One region of the Roseixanthobacter glucoisosaccharinicivorans genome, then DNA from elsewhere that is predicted to be linked to it. Evidence: riboswitches for the same ligand, from Rfam matches in the RefSeq annotation. Region 1 holds a riboswitch; the other holds the start of a gene.
What was found. Region 1 has a riboswitch for glycine ahead of V5F78_RS14225 (D-amino acid dehydrogenase). Riboswitches for the same ligand answer to the same signal wherever they lie in the genome.

Region 2: it holds a riboswitch for glycine, as region 1 does, so the genes downstream of both, gcvT (glycine cleavage system aminomethyltransferase GcvT) here and V5F78_RS14225 (D-amino acid dehydrogenase) in region 1, are expected to answer to the same signal.

The regions. Positions count from the first base shown of each region.
Region 1 covers NZ_CM195538.1:3,071,589-3,079,189, reverse strand. Annotated here, with positions in the region: gene paoA (aldehyde dehydrogenase iron-sulfur subunit PaoA) at 1-285, shown strand, start outside; gene V5F78_RS14235 (FAD binding domain-containing protein) at 282-1,232, shown strand; gene paoC (aldehyde oxidoreductase molybdenum-binding subunit PaoC) at 1,237-3,435, shown strand; glycine riboswitch at 3,567-3,652, shown strand; gene V5F78_RS14225 (D-amino acid dehydrogenase) at 3,773-4,993, shown strand; gene V5F78_RS14220 (M20 family metallopeptidase) at 5,045-6,154, opposite strand; gene V5F78_RS14215 (aminotransferase class I/II-fold pyridoxal phosphate-dependent enzyme) at 6,305-7,601, shown strand, end outside.
Region 2 covers NZ_CM195538.1:480,240-487,840, reverse strand. Annotated here, with positions in the region: gene V5F78_RS02115 (M16 family metallopeptidase) at 1-168, shown strand, start outside; gene V5F78_RS02110 (M16 family metallopeptidase) at 282-1,517, shown strand; gene V5F78_RS02105 (hypothetical protein) at 1,706-2,470, shown strand; glycine riboswitch at 2,545-2,645, shown strand; gene gcvT (glycine cleavage system aminomethyltransferase GcvT) at 2,819-3,976, shown strand; gene gcvH (glycine cleavage system protein GcvH) at 3,979-4,356, shown strand; gene gcvPA (aminomethyl-transferring glycine dehydrogenase subunit GcvPA) at 4,428-5,771, shown strand; gene gcvPB (aminomethyl-transferring glycine dehydrogenase subunit GcvPB) at 5,977-7,542, shown strand.

The DNA of each region.
Region 1 (7,601 bases):
GAGGGGCTGGGCACGCCGGAAAATCTCCACGCCATGCAGGCCGCGTTCGTGAAGCACGACGGCTATCAGTGCGGCTATTGCACGCCGGGCCAGATCTGCTCCGCCGTCGCGATGCTGGGGGAGATCAAGGCCGGCATTCCCAGCCACGTGAGCGCCGATCTGAACGCAGCGCCCGATGTGACGGACGCCGAGGTGCGCGAGCGCATGAGCGGCAACATCTGCCGGTGCGGGGCCTATTCCAACATCCTGGATGCCATCAACGAAGTGGCTGGGAGGCAGGCATGAAGTCGTTCACCTACGAGCGGGCAGCCTCGCCTGCCGAAGCCGTCGCCGCTGCGGCCCGCGTTCCGGAGGCCAAGTTCATCGCCGGCGGCACGAATTTGCTTGATCTCATGAAATTGGAAATCGAAACGCCGGGCCATCTCATCGACCTCAACGGCCTCGGGCTCGACACGATCGAGCCGACGGAGGATGGCGGCTTGCGCATCGGCGCCCTGGTCCGCAATACGGATCTGGCGGCAGACGCGCGTGTGCGCCGCGATTACGGCGTCCTGTCCCGCGCCTTGCTGGCGGGCGCCTCGGGGCAATTGCGGAACAAGGCGACGACGGCCGGGAATCTGCTCCAGCGCACCCGCTGCCCTTATTTTTACGACACCAACATGCCCTGCAACAAACGTCAGCCCGGCAGCGGCTGCGCGGCGATCGGCGGCTTCAGCCGCCAGCACGCCGTGCTTGGCGCAAGCGAGGCCTGCATCGCGGTCCATCCGAGCGACATGGCGGTGGCCATGCGCGCGCTTGATGCCACGGTGGAAACGGTGAAGGCGGACGGCGCCACGCGGCGCATCGCCATCGCCGATTTCCACCGGCTTCCGGGCGATACCCCGCAGCAGGAGACGGTGCTGGACGCCGGCGAACTCATCACCGCCGTGACGCTGCCAAAGCCGGTGGGCGGCACGCATATCTACCGCAAGGTCCGCGACCGGGCCTCTTATGCGTTCGCGCTCATCTCGGTGGCCGCCATCGTCCAGCGGGATGGAACGGGCCGCGTGGCGCTCGGCGGCGTGGCGCACAAGCCGTGGCGCCTGGAAGCGGCCGAGGCGCAGATGCCGCGCGGCGCCAATGCGGTGGCCGAGCGTCTTCTCGCAGGCGCCAAGCCGACCAGCGACAATGCATTCAAGCTGCCATTGGTCCGACGCACGCTTACCAGCGCGCTCAACGAGGCGAAGGGTTGAACCGATGAAATTCGATACGCCCGCAACCACCAATCCCATCGACCAGCTCAAGGTCATCGGCCATCCGCTCGATCGCATCGACGGGCCGCTGAAGACCACCGGCACGGCGCCCTATGCCTATGAGCACCACGAGGGGATGGCGAACGCGGCCTATGGCTATGTGCTGGGTGCCGCCATCGCCAAGGGCCGGATCGCCTCCATGGATCTCGCGCGCGCTAAGGCCGCACCAGGGGTTATCACCATTGTTACGGCCGAGAATGCCGGTCCGCTGGGCAAGGGCATCAAGAACACCGCGAAGCTCCTGGGCGGGCCGGATATCGAGCATTATCATCAGGCTGTCGCCGTGGTCGTTGCGGAGAGCTTCGAACAGGCCCGGGCGGCGGCCCATCTGATCCAGGTGGAGTACGTAAAGGCCGATGGCGCGTTCGATCTTTCGGAAGCGCGCAAGAGCGCGACCATCCCAGAGGACACCGAGGCCGACACCAAGCGCGGGGATTTCCCAGGGGCGTTCGCCGCCGCGCCGGTGAAGCTCGATCAGACCTACAGCACTCCCGACCATGCCCATGCCATGATGGAGCCGCACGCCAGCATCGCCGCCTGGAACGGCGGTAAGCTGACGCTCTGGACCTCCAACCAGATGATCGCCTGGGGCGTTGCCGACATGGCGAAGACCCTCGGCATTCCAAAGCAGAACGTCCGCCTTATCTCGCCCTTCATCGGCGGAGGGTTCGGCGGGAAGTTGTTTCTGCGGGCGGATGCGCTCATGGCCGCCCTTGGGGCGCGCGCCGCGCGCCGGCCGGTCAAGGTGGCCCTCTCGCGGCCATTGATTTTCAACAACACCACCCATCGCCCGGCCACCATCCAGCGCATCCGCATCGGCGCGAGCCAGGACGGAAAGATCACGGCCATTGGCCATGAGAGCTGGTCCGGCGACCTGCCGGGCGGCGGGCCTGAACTGGCCGTGCAGCAGACGCGCCTGCTCTATGCCGGCGGAAATCGCATGACGGCGCTGCGTCTCGCCGAACTCGACTTGCCGGAAGGCAATGCCATGCGCGCGCCGGGCGAGGCTCCGGGCATGATGGCGCTGGAGATCGCCATGGACGAGATGGCGGAAAAGCTCGGCATGGATCCGATCGCGTTTCGCGCCGCGAACGATACGCAGGTGGATCCTGAGAATCCCGAACGTCCATTCTCGCAGCGCCGGCTGGTGGATTGCCTGCGGCAGGGCGCCGATCGGTTCGGCTGGAGCGCGCGCGCCGCGCATCCGGGAAGCGTCCGCGACGGCGACTGGTTGATCGGCATGGGCGTCGCGGCCGCCTTCCGCAATAACCTTGTGATGAAGTCCGGTGCGCGCGTGCACCTCGACAACACCGGCTTGCTCACGGTCGAGACCGACATGACCGACATCGGCACCGGGAGCTATACCGTGATCGCTCAGACCGCCGCCGAGATGATGGGCATGCCGCTCGAAAAGGTGCGCGTGCGCCTTGGCGATTCCAGCTTCCCCGTGTCGGCGGGCTCTGGGGGGCAGTGGGGTGGAAACAGCTCCACGGCCGGCGTCTATGCCGCGTGCGTGAAGCTGCGTGAAGCGGTGGCGCAGAAGCTCGGCTTCAATTCCGCCGACGCGGTGTTCGCCGACGGAGCGGTGCGCCTCGGCAACCGCAGTGTTCCCCTTACCGAGGCCGTGGGGGCAGGCGGCCTTTCCGGGGAAGACACCATGGAATACGGCGACCTCAACGAAAAATACCAGCAATCCACGTTCGGCGGCCATTTTGTGGAAGTGGGCGTGGACGCTGTAACCGGCGAGGTGCGCGTGCGGCGCATGCTGGCGGTGTGTGCCGCCGGGCGCATCCTCAACCCCAAGACCGCGCGCAGCCAGGTGATCGGCGCCATGACCATGGGGGTGGGCGCCGCGCTGATGGAGGAGCTCAAGATCGACAAGCGCCTGGGCGTCTTCGTCAATCATGATCTTGCCGGTTACGAGGTGCCGGTTCACGCCGACATCCCGCACCAGGACGTGATCTTCCTGGATGAGACCGACCCCATGTCCTCGCCGATGAAGGCGAAGGGCGTGGGCGAACTCGGCATCTGCGGCGTCGCCGCGGCGGTCGCCAATGCCATCTACAACGCCACCGGCGTCAGGGTGCGCGACTATCCGATCACCTTGGACAAGCATCTCGACCGCTTGCCCGAACTCAGCTGAGCCGCAGGTGCGGCGATCGCCCCGGCGCGGCAGCGGGCCGGGGCGATCGCCGGCGTGCATCAGTCATATGAGGGACAAAACACTATTTGACTTGAAATGGGCAGGCAAATCCCTATCCTGGCGCCTGCCGTTCAGATGAATCGGGAGAGGGCGCCTCGGCGCCGCCGAAGGAGCAACCGCCCCGGAATCTCTCAGGCAAAAGGACCGATTCAGCAGGCACTCTGGAGAGAGATCAGGACCATCCTGATCCACCGAAGGGGATATCCGCCATGGCGGAGAAGCTCTCAGGTTCCGTGACAGAGGGGGCGTGAACTGTCACGGAAGAGAGCCTTCAATCATGGGACATGTGATCGTTATCGGCGCCGGCATCACCGGCGTCACCACCGCTTATGCCCTGCTGCGCCGCGGGCACGCGGTGACGGTGCTGGAGAGGCACCCCTACGCCGCCCTTGAAACCTCCTTCGCCAACGGCGGCCAGCTTTCCGCCAGCAATGCGGAGGTCTGGAACCAATGGTCCAACGTCGCCCACGGGCTGCGCTGGATCTTCACCCGCTCCGCCCCGCTGCTCCTGAACCCGAAGCCCAGCTGGCACAAGCTGTCCTGGCTCGCGGAATTCGTCGGCCAGATCCGCAGATACGAGGAAAACACCGTCGAGACGGTCCGCCTCGCCATCGCGGCGCGGCGGCATCTGTTTGAGATCGCCGAGCGGGAAGGCATCGCCTTCGACCTGCAGAAGCGCGGCCTCATGCATGTCTATCGCGATAAAGCGAGCTTCGACCATGCCGCCGAGGTCAACGCCTTGCTGAAGCGCGGCGGCCTTGAGCGCGAACCCGTGACGCCGCAGGAAATCAGGGCCATCGAGCCCACGCTGGAGGGCGCGTTCCATGGCGGATTCTTCACCCCGCGCGACGCCTCCGGCGACATCTGCCTGTTCACGCGTGGCCTTGCCGTGGCCTGTGAGCGCCTGGGCGGAAAGTTCGTCCACGGGGTCGAAGTCAGCGCCATCCGCGACGGCGGAGATGCCCGCACGGTCGAATGGCACGGCGTGGACGACGCATCGGCGGTCGGGTCGCTGACGGCGGACCTTGTGGTCATCTGCGGCGGGGTCGGGAGCCGGCGGCTGGCCGCGCTGGTGGGCGAGCGGCTCAATGTCTATCCCGTGAAGGGCTATTCCATCACCGTGGCGGTGAAGCCGGAGGATGTGGACCATGCCCCGCGCGTGGCTCTGCTCGACGATGCCGCGAAGATCGTCACCAGCCGCCTTGGCGACTCCCGCTTCCGCATCGCCGGGACAGCGGAGCTGAACGGCTATAATCGTGATGTGCGGGCCGACCGCATCGCGCCCCTCGTCAGCTGGACGCGGCGGCATTTTCCAAGGCTCGATACCAGCGACGTCGCGGTGTGGGCGGGGTTGCGGCCCATGCTGCCGGGGATGCTGCCGCGGGTCGGCGCCAGTCGGCGGGCGCGCAACGTGTTCTTCAACACCGGCCACGGCCACCTCGGCTGGACGCTCTCCTGCGCCACCGCCGAACTGGTTGCGGCGCAGATGTCCGCTTGAGGGCGCGCCGGCGGGCGGAGCGAAACCGCCCGCCGGCCGGCCGCCCCGCGCTCAATCTTTGGCCGCGTGCATGCGGATCAGCCGCCCATAGATGCGCTGCGCCGCTTCGATCTCGCGCACGCCGCACCATTCGTCGGTGACATGGGCCTGGCTGGGTTCGCCAGGGCCAAGGATGACGACGGGCGCCGGCGCGAGCCCCGCAAGCACCGAGGCATCGGTGAAGAAAGCGGCGCCGCGCGGCGGCTCGGCCACATAGCCCTCCGCTTCGCGCGCCGCCGCGCACAGGGCGACGAACGGTGCGCCCTGATCGGTCCACACCGGTGCAAGATCGTGGACGCATTCCACGCGGCTGTGATCGCCCGCGACGGCGGCAAGACGGGCCAGGACTTCCGCGTGATCCATTCCCGGCAAGGTCCGCACGTCCACGTGCAGGCGCGCGCGGTCCGGCACCGCATTGGGCGCGTGCCCGCCCTCGATCAGGCCGACATTCACCGTGGCCTGTCCCAGCACCGCGTGCCGGCCTGGGAAATCCAGGTCGCGGAAGGCCAGTGCGGCCGTGCAGGCGCGATAGATGGCGTTCACGCCGAGCTGCGGGGTGGAGGAATGGGCCGAGACGCCGGTGAAATGCACGAAGCAGAAGACGGCGCCCTTATGGCCCAGGGCCACGGCATTGGAGGTGGGCTCTGCGACGATCCACCCGCCGATCTCGGGCAGGGTCACCCGATCCCGCGCCAGCGCAAGCGCGCCCTCGCATCCGCGCTCCTCGCCGGCGGTGATCACGAGGGCAAGGTCCGCCGCGATGTCGCGCGCGTCGATCGCCGCCGCCACGAAGGCCGCGACCGCCGCCTTCATGTCGGAGGCGCCCCGCCCATAGAGGCGCCCCTCGCTGATCTCGCCGGCGAAGGGATCATGGTGCCAGGGGGCCGTTCCCAGCGGGACCGTGTCGAGATGACCGGTGAAGGCCAGGGCCGGCCGCCTGTGCGCGCTGCGCCGCACGGCCACCAGATTGACGCGACCAGGCGCAAAGCGATGCTGCTCCACCTCAAATCCGGAGGCGGCCAGCAGCGGGACGAGGATGTCTGCGGCGGCTTGCTCGTTGCCGGGGGGATTGCAGGTGTCGATGCGCATCAGGGCGCGGGCAATTTCGATTGCATCTGTCATAGGGGAGGCCTCCATCCGCATCACAGCATTGTCCCGACCGGAGGGACAAGACAAAAATCCAGGATTCTCTAATTTGACTTTTTATGTCTGAATAGACTAAGGAGCGTGGCGCAGGCGCGTACTTCGCTGTCGGAAGGTGGCGGCGGCGCGTTGGGCTGTCTATCGTGGGGACGCGCCGAGCGGCAGCTTTGCCATGCCAGGGAGAAGGTCTTGATCACCGGCCGAACGGCAACAGAAATCGCATTGTCCATCCGTTCGGCGGTGGATGCGGGGCGACTGAAGCGTGGCGCGTCGCTCCCGACCGTGCGCCAGCTGGCCGAAGAGCTGGGCATCAATCGCAATACCGTTGCCGCCGCATACAAGCAATTGTCTGACAGTGGCCTGGTGGAAGGTCGCGGCCGGCAGGGAAGCCGGGTCGCGCCGGATCGAACGGCGCCGCCACCGGCCGCCTCGCCGCGCGATCTCGCCGGCGGCAACCCCGATCCCGCCCTCTTGCCGGACATGTCCTCCGTGGTGCGCAGCCTCGGCTGGCACCAGCGGTCCTACGAGGACCCGCCTGACGATCCGGAGCTGCTGCGCCTCCTCGGGCAGCAATTCGCGCTGGACGAGCTGCCCATGGGCGAACTCTGGCTCGCCTCGGGCACCTTCGATGCAATCGGCACCATTCTGCGCAAGCTGCTGGCGGTGGGCGATGCGGTGGGGGTCGAGGACCCCTGTTTCATGACCACGCTCGGCCTCATGCGCCAGGGCGGCTATGTGCCTCTGGCGATGCCGGTGGACGACGAGGGGGTGACGCCCGAGGGGCTGCGCCATGCGCTCGCGGCCGGCGCAAAGGCGGTCATCCTCACTCCGCGCGCGCACAATCCGCTGGGCGGATCCTGGAGCCTCGCGCGGTTTGCTGCTTTGCGCGAGGAGATCAGGGCTTATCCCGACGTGCTGGTGATCGAGGACGATCATTTCGCCGTCCTCTCGCGTTTTCCGCCCATGACGCTGGTGGAGCCGGGACGCCCACTGTGGGCGATCATCCGCTCGGTGTCGAAATATATCGGGCCGGATCTTCGGCTGGCGGTGGTCAATTCCAGCCACGAGCTCAGCCGCGCGAGCCTCGCGCTGAATGCCTTCACGTCGCGGTGGGTCAGCTCGATTCTTCAGAAGTCGGTGCTGGCGGTGCTGACGGCGCCGGGCTACCGGCAGCTGGTTGCCAGTGCGGCGGGGGCTTATGAGCGGCGGCGCGAGGACGTGATCACCGCATTGGCCGGCCGCGGCATCAAGGCCCATGGCCGGGACGGCATGAATGTCTGGATCCCGGTGGCGGACGAACAGATGGTCGCGCGGCGGCTGCTCGATGCGGGCTGGACGGTGCGCACGGGCTCCGTGTTCCGCCTTGCGGCGCCTTCCGCCATCCGCATCACCACCAGCGTCATCCCGAAGCCGCTGGCGGAGGAAT
Region 2 (7,601 bases), 2.5 Mb from region 1:
GGCATTTCCGTGGAGGATGTGAACCGCTGGCCGGATCTCATCAAGCGCGTCAGCGCGGCGGACGTGAAGGCCGCTGCCGCGCAGTATCTCGTGCTGAAGCGCGCGGTGACCGGCTATTTGACCCCGCCTCCCGCGACCGCGCCTGCGGCACCGGAGAAGCGCTCGTGAGCGCACCTTTCACCGCTTCCTCCTTTCGCGCTCGCATTCTTGTGTTGGTGATGATGGCTGTTTCCCTTGTTTCCGCGGCTCCTGCCCAGTCCCAGACCACGCGGATCACACGCGTGGTCAGCCCCGGCGGCATCGAGGCGTGGCTGGTGCGCGACACCACCTTGCCGCTCCTTGCCATGGAATTCGCCTTCCTCGGCGGCGCGGCCCAGGATCCGGCGGAACGCCCCGGCATCGCCAGCCTCGCCGCCTCGCTGCTGGACGAGGGCGCCGGCGAATATGATGCCGAGCGCTTCCACCAGGCGCTGGCCGACAAGGCCATCGAGCTACATTTCGACGCCGGGCGCGACGAGGTCCGCGGCTCGGTGCGCACCCTTTCGGAAAACCGCGACGCCGCCTTCGACATGCTGCGCCTGTCGGTGACCCAGCCGCGCTTCGACACCGAGGCAGTCGAGCGCATCCGCACCGCGCAGCTTGCCTCGCTGCGGCGGCGCTCCACCGATCCCAATTCGCTCGCCAACGAGCGCTGGTTCGCGCTGGCCTTCCCGAACCATCCCTACGGCCGCCCCGTGGACGGCACACTCGCCAGCGTCGCCGATATCACCCGCGAGGATCTGGCTACTTTCGCCAAGCGCAATCTCGCCCGCTCCAACCTGCGTGTGGCGGTGGTGGGCGATATCACGCCCGAGGAACTCGCCACCGAGCTGGACCGCGTGTTCGGCGCGCTTCCGGCCACCGCGCAGCTCACTCCGGTCGCGGATGTGAAGCCCCAGGACCTCGGCAAGACCGACGTCATTCCGCTGGATGTCCCCCAGTCCGTGGTCATGATCGGCACTGACGGGCTGGAACGGCAGGACCCGGATTTCATCCCCGCCTATGTGCTGAACCACATTCTCGGCGGCAGCGCCTTTTCCTCCCGCCTGTTCAAGGAAGTGCGCGAGGCCCGCGGGCTCGCCTATTCGGTCTATTCCTACCAGGTGGCATTGGAGCACGCGGGCCTGTGGTTCGCCGGCACCGCCACCAAGAACGACCGCGCGGGCGAATCCATAAAGATCATCAACGAGGAGTTTCAGCAGATCCTCGACAAGGGCCCGACCCAGGCGGAGCTCGACGAGGCCAAGAGCTATCTCACCGGCAGCTACGCACTGCGCTTCGACACCTCTTCGAAGATCGCCGGACAATTGCTCCAGATCCAGATCGACAAGCTTGGCATGGATTATATTGATCGCCGCAACGCGCTGATCGAGGCGGTGACGCTGGAGGATCTGCGACGCGTCTCGCAGCGTCTCTCGGGTGCGCGCAAGGCTCTGGTGGTGGTTGCCGGACGACCGGCGGGAGTGGTGGGAAACTGACCGGCCGGCGCCGCCGGTAACCATAGAGTCAGATACCTCCCCGCCGACGGGCTCAAGGCGCGGGTTCCCCCTCCCCGAGCGCTTTAACCTTCTGTTATACATTCCCGTGTTGCGGAGGTTTTTGGAGTTTCCTCATGCGTTTTGCTTTAGACGCGGCTCTGCCTATGCGTGTGTTGGCCGGGGCAGCCATGGCCATCACCCTTGCAGGGTGCGCCGGCAACTCGCAGGGAACGTTCGGCGCGCCCGGCGTGAATGTCGATCCGGCTGCGGCGGCGGGCGGCGTAGGCGCCGCACAGACCACCAATAATATGACCGTCGGCACTGGCCCGGATGCGGTGGAATTCGAATGCCCGCGCGTGGACGTGCGCTCCGGCGCGTCCACCTGGCAAGTCCCCGCCCCCGGTGGTGGCCTCAAATACCAGGGCTCGCTCGGCCAGATGGCGCGCGAATGCAATATCGCGAACGGCGTCATGAACGTGAAGGTCGGCCTTGATGGGCGCGTCCTGCTCGGCGACAAGGGCACGCCCGGCGCGCTCAACGTACCGATCCGCATCGCCGTGGTGCAGGAAGGTCCCTCGCCGAAGACCATCACCACCAAATTCTTCGTGGTGCCGCTGAACATCCCCCAGGGTGAAACCCAGACCACCTTCACGGTGGTGGAGGACACCATCTCCTTCCCGGTCACCACCCCGGAAGCGATCGGGAAATATGTGATCTACGTGGGCTTCGACCCCAAGGGCGAAACCCCGGCCCGACCGCGCCCGGCCCGGCCGCGGCCTGCTGCACCCGCGGCCGATGCCGCGCCTGCGGCAACCGCTGCCCCGGCCGCCGCAAAGCCCGCCGCGAGCAAGCCGGCCGCCCCGGCAGCGCCAGCCGCGGACCCCAATACGTTCGGCCCGGCGCCGACCTTCGGGCCACCCCCGGCGACTTTCGGACCGCCACCCGCACAATGACGAAACGCGCCGCATTGACCCTGCGGCGCGTTTGTCTATGGTGACGGCGGCCGCTCCTCGGAGCGGTCGCTCGGAAGATCCCTGCGGGAGAGACCGGCCCATTCTCTGAATGATGGCTGGCGCCGAAGGCGCAACCGCCCCGGAACCGCTCAGGCAAAAGGACCGCAGGGGGACGACACTCTGGAAAGCAGCCGCGGCGTGACCCTCAGGGTTCATGCGGGTGGCTCACCGAAGGCGTAAGCCGTGCCCGTTCCACCGGGTGCGGTCAAATCTCTCAGGTTCCGGTGACAGAGGGGGCGCCGCTCGGGTCGAAAGACCCGATGACTTTGGCGCGCCCCAGGAACCGGAATGTCACATCCCGAGACTGATCTCCCCCTTCTGAAAACGCCGCTACACGGCGCCCATGCGGCGCTCGGCGCCCGCCTTGTCCCGTTCGCCGGCTACGACATGCCGGTGCAATATCGCGATGGAATCCTGGCCGAACATGCCTGGACCCGCACCCACGCGGGGCTGTTCGACGTGTCCCACATGGGCCAGGCCAAGCTCGTCGGCCCCGATCACGCGACCACGGCCGCCGCGCTCGAGGCGCTGATCCCCGCCGACATCCTCAATCTGAAGCCCGGCCGCCAGCGCTATTCCCAGCTGATGGCGGACGACGGCGGTATTCTGGATGACCTCATGGTCACCCGTCCCGGCGCGCCGGACGAGGACGGCACCTTGTTGCTGGTGGTGAACGCCGCCGGCAAGGAGGCCGATTACGCCCATATCGCCGCCCGCTTGCCCGCCGGCGTGACGCTGGAACGGCTCGACGACCGCGCCCTGCTCGCGCTCCAGGGTCCGCAGGCCGCCGCCGTGCTCGCGCGCCATGCGCCTGAAGGCGCCACGCTGGACTTCATGGCGGCCGGCCCGGCCACGTTCGACGGAATCCCCGTCCATATCTCCCGCTCCGGCTATACCGGCGAGGACGGATTCGAAATCTCCGTCCCCGAAGACGCCGCAGTCACGGTTTGGAACACGCTTCTCGCCGAGCCGGAGGTCAAGCCCATCGGCCTCGGCGCGCGCGATTCGCTGCGGCTGGAGGCGGGCTTGTGCCTCTATGGCCACGACATCGACCCCATCACCTCTCCGGTCGAGGCCGCCCTCGTCTGGTCCATCCAGAAACGGCGGCGCGAGGGCGGCGGCTTTCCCGGGGCCGCGCGCATCCAGCGCGAGCTGGCAGAAGGCCCGGCCCGCGTGCGCGTCGGCCTGCACCTCGAAGGGCGTGCGCCGGCCCGCGAGGGCGCCGAGATTGCCAAGGACGGAACGGTGATCGGCATCGTCACCTCGGGCGGTTTCGCACCCACCCTCAACGCGCCCATCGCCATGGGCTATGTGCCGCCCGCCCTGGCGGCGCCGGGCACGCGTCTCGACATCATCGTGCGCGGCAAGAACCTGCCCGCGACCGTCGTCACATTCCCGTTCGTGGCCCAGCGCTACGTCCGTAAGAGCGAACAGAAGGGGGCCTGACCATGAGTGACGTGCGCTACACCAAGGACCATGAATATGTCCGGCTCGACGGTGACGTGGCGGTGATCGGCATCTCCGATTATGCCCAGAGCCAGCTCGGCGACGTTGTGTTCGTGGAGCTTCCGGCCATTGGCAAGGTCGTGAAGCAGTCCCAGGAAGCCGCGGTCGTCGAGAGCGTGAAGGCCGCGAGCGAAGTCTATGCCCCGGTTTCCGGCGAGGTGATTGCCGTCAACGAGGCGCTGGAAGCCGCCCCCGATACCGTCAATGCGGATCCGGAAGGCGCCGGCTGGTTCGTGAAGCTCAAACTTTCAAACCCCGCCGAATTGGACGAATTGATGGATGCCGCGGCCTATGCCGCCTTCGTCGAGACGCACGCCTGACACCCCAACGGCCGCACATGCACGGTGCCGCGGGCTGACGCGGCCGTGCACGTCGGCGAGGCAAACGCATCATGCGCTATCTCCCCCTGACACCCGAAGACCGAACCGAAATGATGGCACGCATCGGCGTGCCATCGGTGGACGCTCTGTTCGCCGACATCCCCGCCGACAAGCTTCTCGCCGAACTGCCCGACCTGCCTCGCCGCAAGGGTGAGCTGGAGGTCGAGCGCGCCCTGTCGCGCCTTGCCGCGCGCAACGTGCCAGCGGGCTCCGTGCCGTTCTTCGTCGGCGCCGGCGCCTATCGCCACCATGTGCCGGCGACGGTCGACCATCTGATCCAGCGCTCGGAATTCCTCACCTCCTATACGCCCTACCAGCCCGAGATCGCACAGGGCACCCTGCAATATCTGTTCGAGTTCCAGACCCAGGTGGCGGAACTCACGGGGATGGAGGTCGCCAACGCCTCCATGTACGACGGCTCGACCGCTGCCGCCGAAGCGGTGCTGATGGCGCACCGGGTAACCAAACGCGGCAAGGCCGTGCTGGCGGGCAATCTGCATCCCCATTATGCGCAGACCATCGCCACCGTTTCCCATTATGCCGAAGTGCCTCTGCTGCGCCTCGCGCCGCAGCCCACGGGGCCGGACGACATTCTCGCGGCCATCGACGAGACCGTCTCCTGCGTGGTGGTGCAGAGCCCGGACGTGTTCGGCAATCTGGTGGATTTGAAGCCCATCGCGGAAAAGGCCCATGCGGCCGGGGCGCTTCTGATCGCCGTGTTCACGGAAGCCGTCTCGCTCGGCCTCGTCGAGCCGCCCGGTGCGCAAGGGGCGGACATCGTGGTGGGGGAAGGCCAGTCCATCGGCAATCCGCTCACCTTCGGCGGCCCCTATGTGGGCTTGTTCGCCACCCGCGCGAAATTCGTGCGCCAGATGCCGGGGCGCCTCGCCGGCGAGACGGTGGATGCGGAAGGCCGGCGCGGCTTCGTGCTGACACTGTCCACCCGCGAGCAGCACATTCGCCGCGAGAAGGCGACCTCCAACATCTGCACCAATTCCGGCCTGTGCGCGCTGGCCTTCACCATCCATCTCTCGCTGCTCGGCGAAGCGGGGCTGACGCGGCTCGCCCGCATCAACCATGCCGCCGCCTGCGACCTCGCCGACCGGCTCGCCGCCCTCGACGGCGTCGCGGTGCTCAACGAGAGCTTCTTCAACGAGTTCACAATCCGCGTCGCGGGTAACGCGGCAGAGGTGATCGAGAAACTGGCGGCCAGGGGCATCCTCGGCGGCGTGCCTTATTCCCGGCTGGCGCCGGATGCGGGCCTTGACGATTTGATCCTGGTGGCCGCCACCGAGACATCCACGGACGAAGACCGCGCCGCCTATGCGGCCGCGCTGAAGGAGGTGCTGGCATGAACGCGCCCCTTACCGCCAGCGCCCTGCTCCCCCTCTCCCGCTTGCGGGGGAGGGTTGGGGAGGGGGCCCGTGAAGCCAAGCCTCCCTTCAATATTTCGATGCCGGATCTTTTCCCCCTCCCTAGCCCTCCCCCGCAAGCGGGAGAGGGAACGGCCGTCTTCTTGCCGAAAGCCGCACGCTCTTTCCTCTCCCAGGAGATCCGCTCATGAATCGCGAAGGACGCGGCGCGACGGCGCCCCAATCGGCGAGCGAAATCGGCCCTGCCACCTTCACCGGCAACCGGGCGCTGGACTTGGAAGAGGGCCTGCTGTTCGAGATCGGCCGGCAAGAGGTGACGGGCGTCGATCTGGACGAGCCGGCCGCCTTCGCCCCACGCCTCGGCGGGCTTGAGCGCAAGGCCCCGCTCGGCCTGCCCGGCCTCAGCGAGCCGGAGGCCATGCGCCATTATGTGCGGCTCTCGCGCATGAATTACGGGATCGACAGCGGCCTCTTTCCGCTGGGCTCCTGCACCATGAAGCACAATCCGCGCCTCAACGAGCGCATGGCCCGCCTGGCCGGATTTGCCGACATCCACCCGCTGCAGCCGGTTTCCACGGTCCAGGGCGCGCTCGGGTTGATGGGCGAGCTTTCGCGCTATCTTCTCACCCTCACTGGCATGGATGCGGTGGCGCTCACCCCCAAGGCCGGCGCCCATGGCGAATTGTGCGGCATGATGGCCATCAAGGCCGCCCATGAAGCCAACGGCCGCAAGCCCACCATCGTGGTGGTGCCGGAAAGCGCCCATGGCACCAATCCCGCCACCGCTGCCCTGCTCGGTTATCAGGTGAAATCCATTCCCGCCCGCGCCGACGGCACGGTGGACGTGGAAGAGGTGAAGAAGGCGCTCTCGCGGGACGTCGCCGCCATCATGCTGACCAATCCCAACACCTGCGGCCTGTTCGAGCCGGACGTGGTGGCGATCGCCGAGGCGGTGCATGCGGTGGGCGCCTATTTCTATGCCGACGGCGCAAATTTCAACGCCATCCTGGGCAAGGTGCGGGTCGGCGATCTCGGCGTCGATGCCATGCACATCAATCTTCACAAGACCTTCTCCACCCCCCATGGCGGCGGCGGGCCGGGCGCGGGGCCGGTGGTGCTCTCGAAGGCGCTCGCGCCGTTCGCTCCTGCCCCCGCGCTGGTCGTAGACGGCGACGGCCTGCGCCTCGTGGAACAGCAGGGTGAGGCTGGTGCCGAGCAGGCGCTCGGGCGCATGAGCGCGTTCCACGGCCAGATGGGCATGTTCGTGCGCGCGCTCTCCTGGATGCTGTCCCACGGCGCCGACGGCATGCGGCAGGCCGCGGAGGATGCGGTGCTTTCCGCCAACTACATCCGCGCCAGCCTCCAGGACGTGATGAGCGCGCCCTTCGCCACGCGCCCGGCCATGCACGAGGCCCTGTTCGACGATGCTTGGCTGGAGGGCACGGGCCTGTCCACGCTCGACGTCGCCAAGGCGCTGATCGACGAGGGCTATCACCCCATGACGGTCTATTTCCCGCTGGTGGTGCACGGCGCCATGCTGATCGAGCCGACGGAGAGCGAATCCAAGGCCTCGCTGGATCTGTTCATCGCCACCCTGCGGGATCTCGCGATGGCGGCGAAGGCGGGCGAGAAGGAGCGCTTCCTCGGTGCTCCGCATTATGCCCCGCGCCGCCGGCTCGACGAGACGCGCGCCGCCCGTGCGCCGGTTTTGCGCTGGGTGAAACCTGCGGCGATCGCCGAAGCGGCGGAATAGGCCCTCTGCGGCCGCACGCCCCTCAGGGGCGCGGCGCCACTTCAAAATGCCCGAAGCCG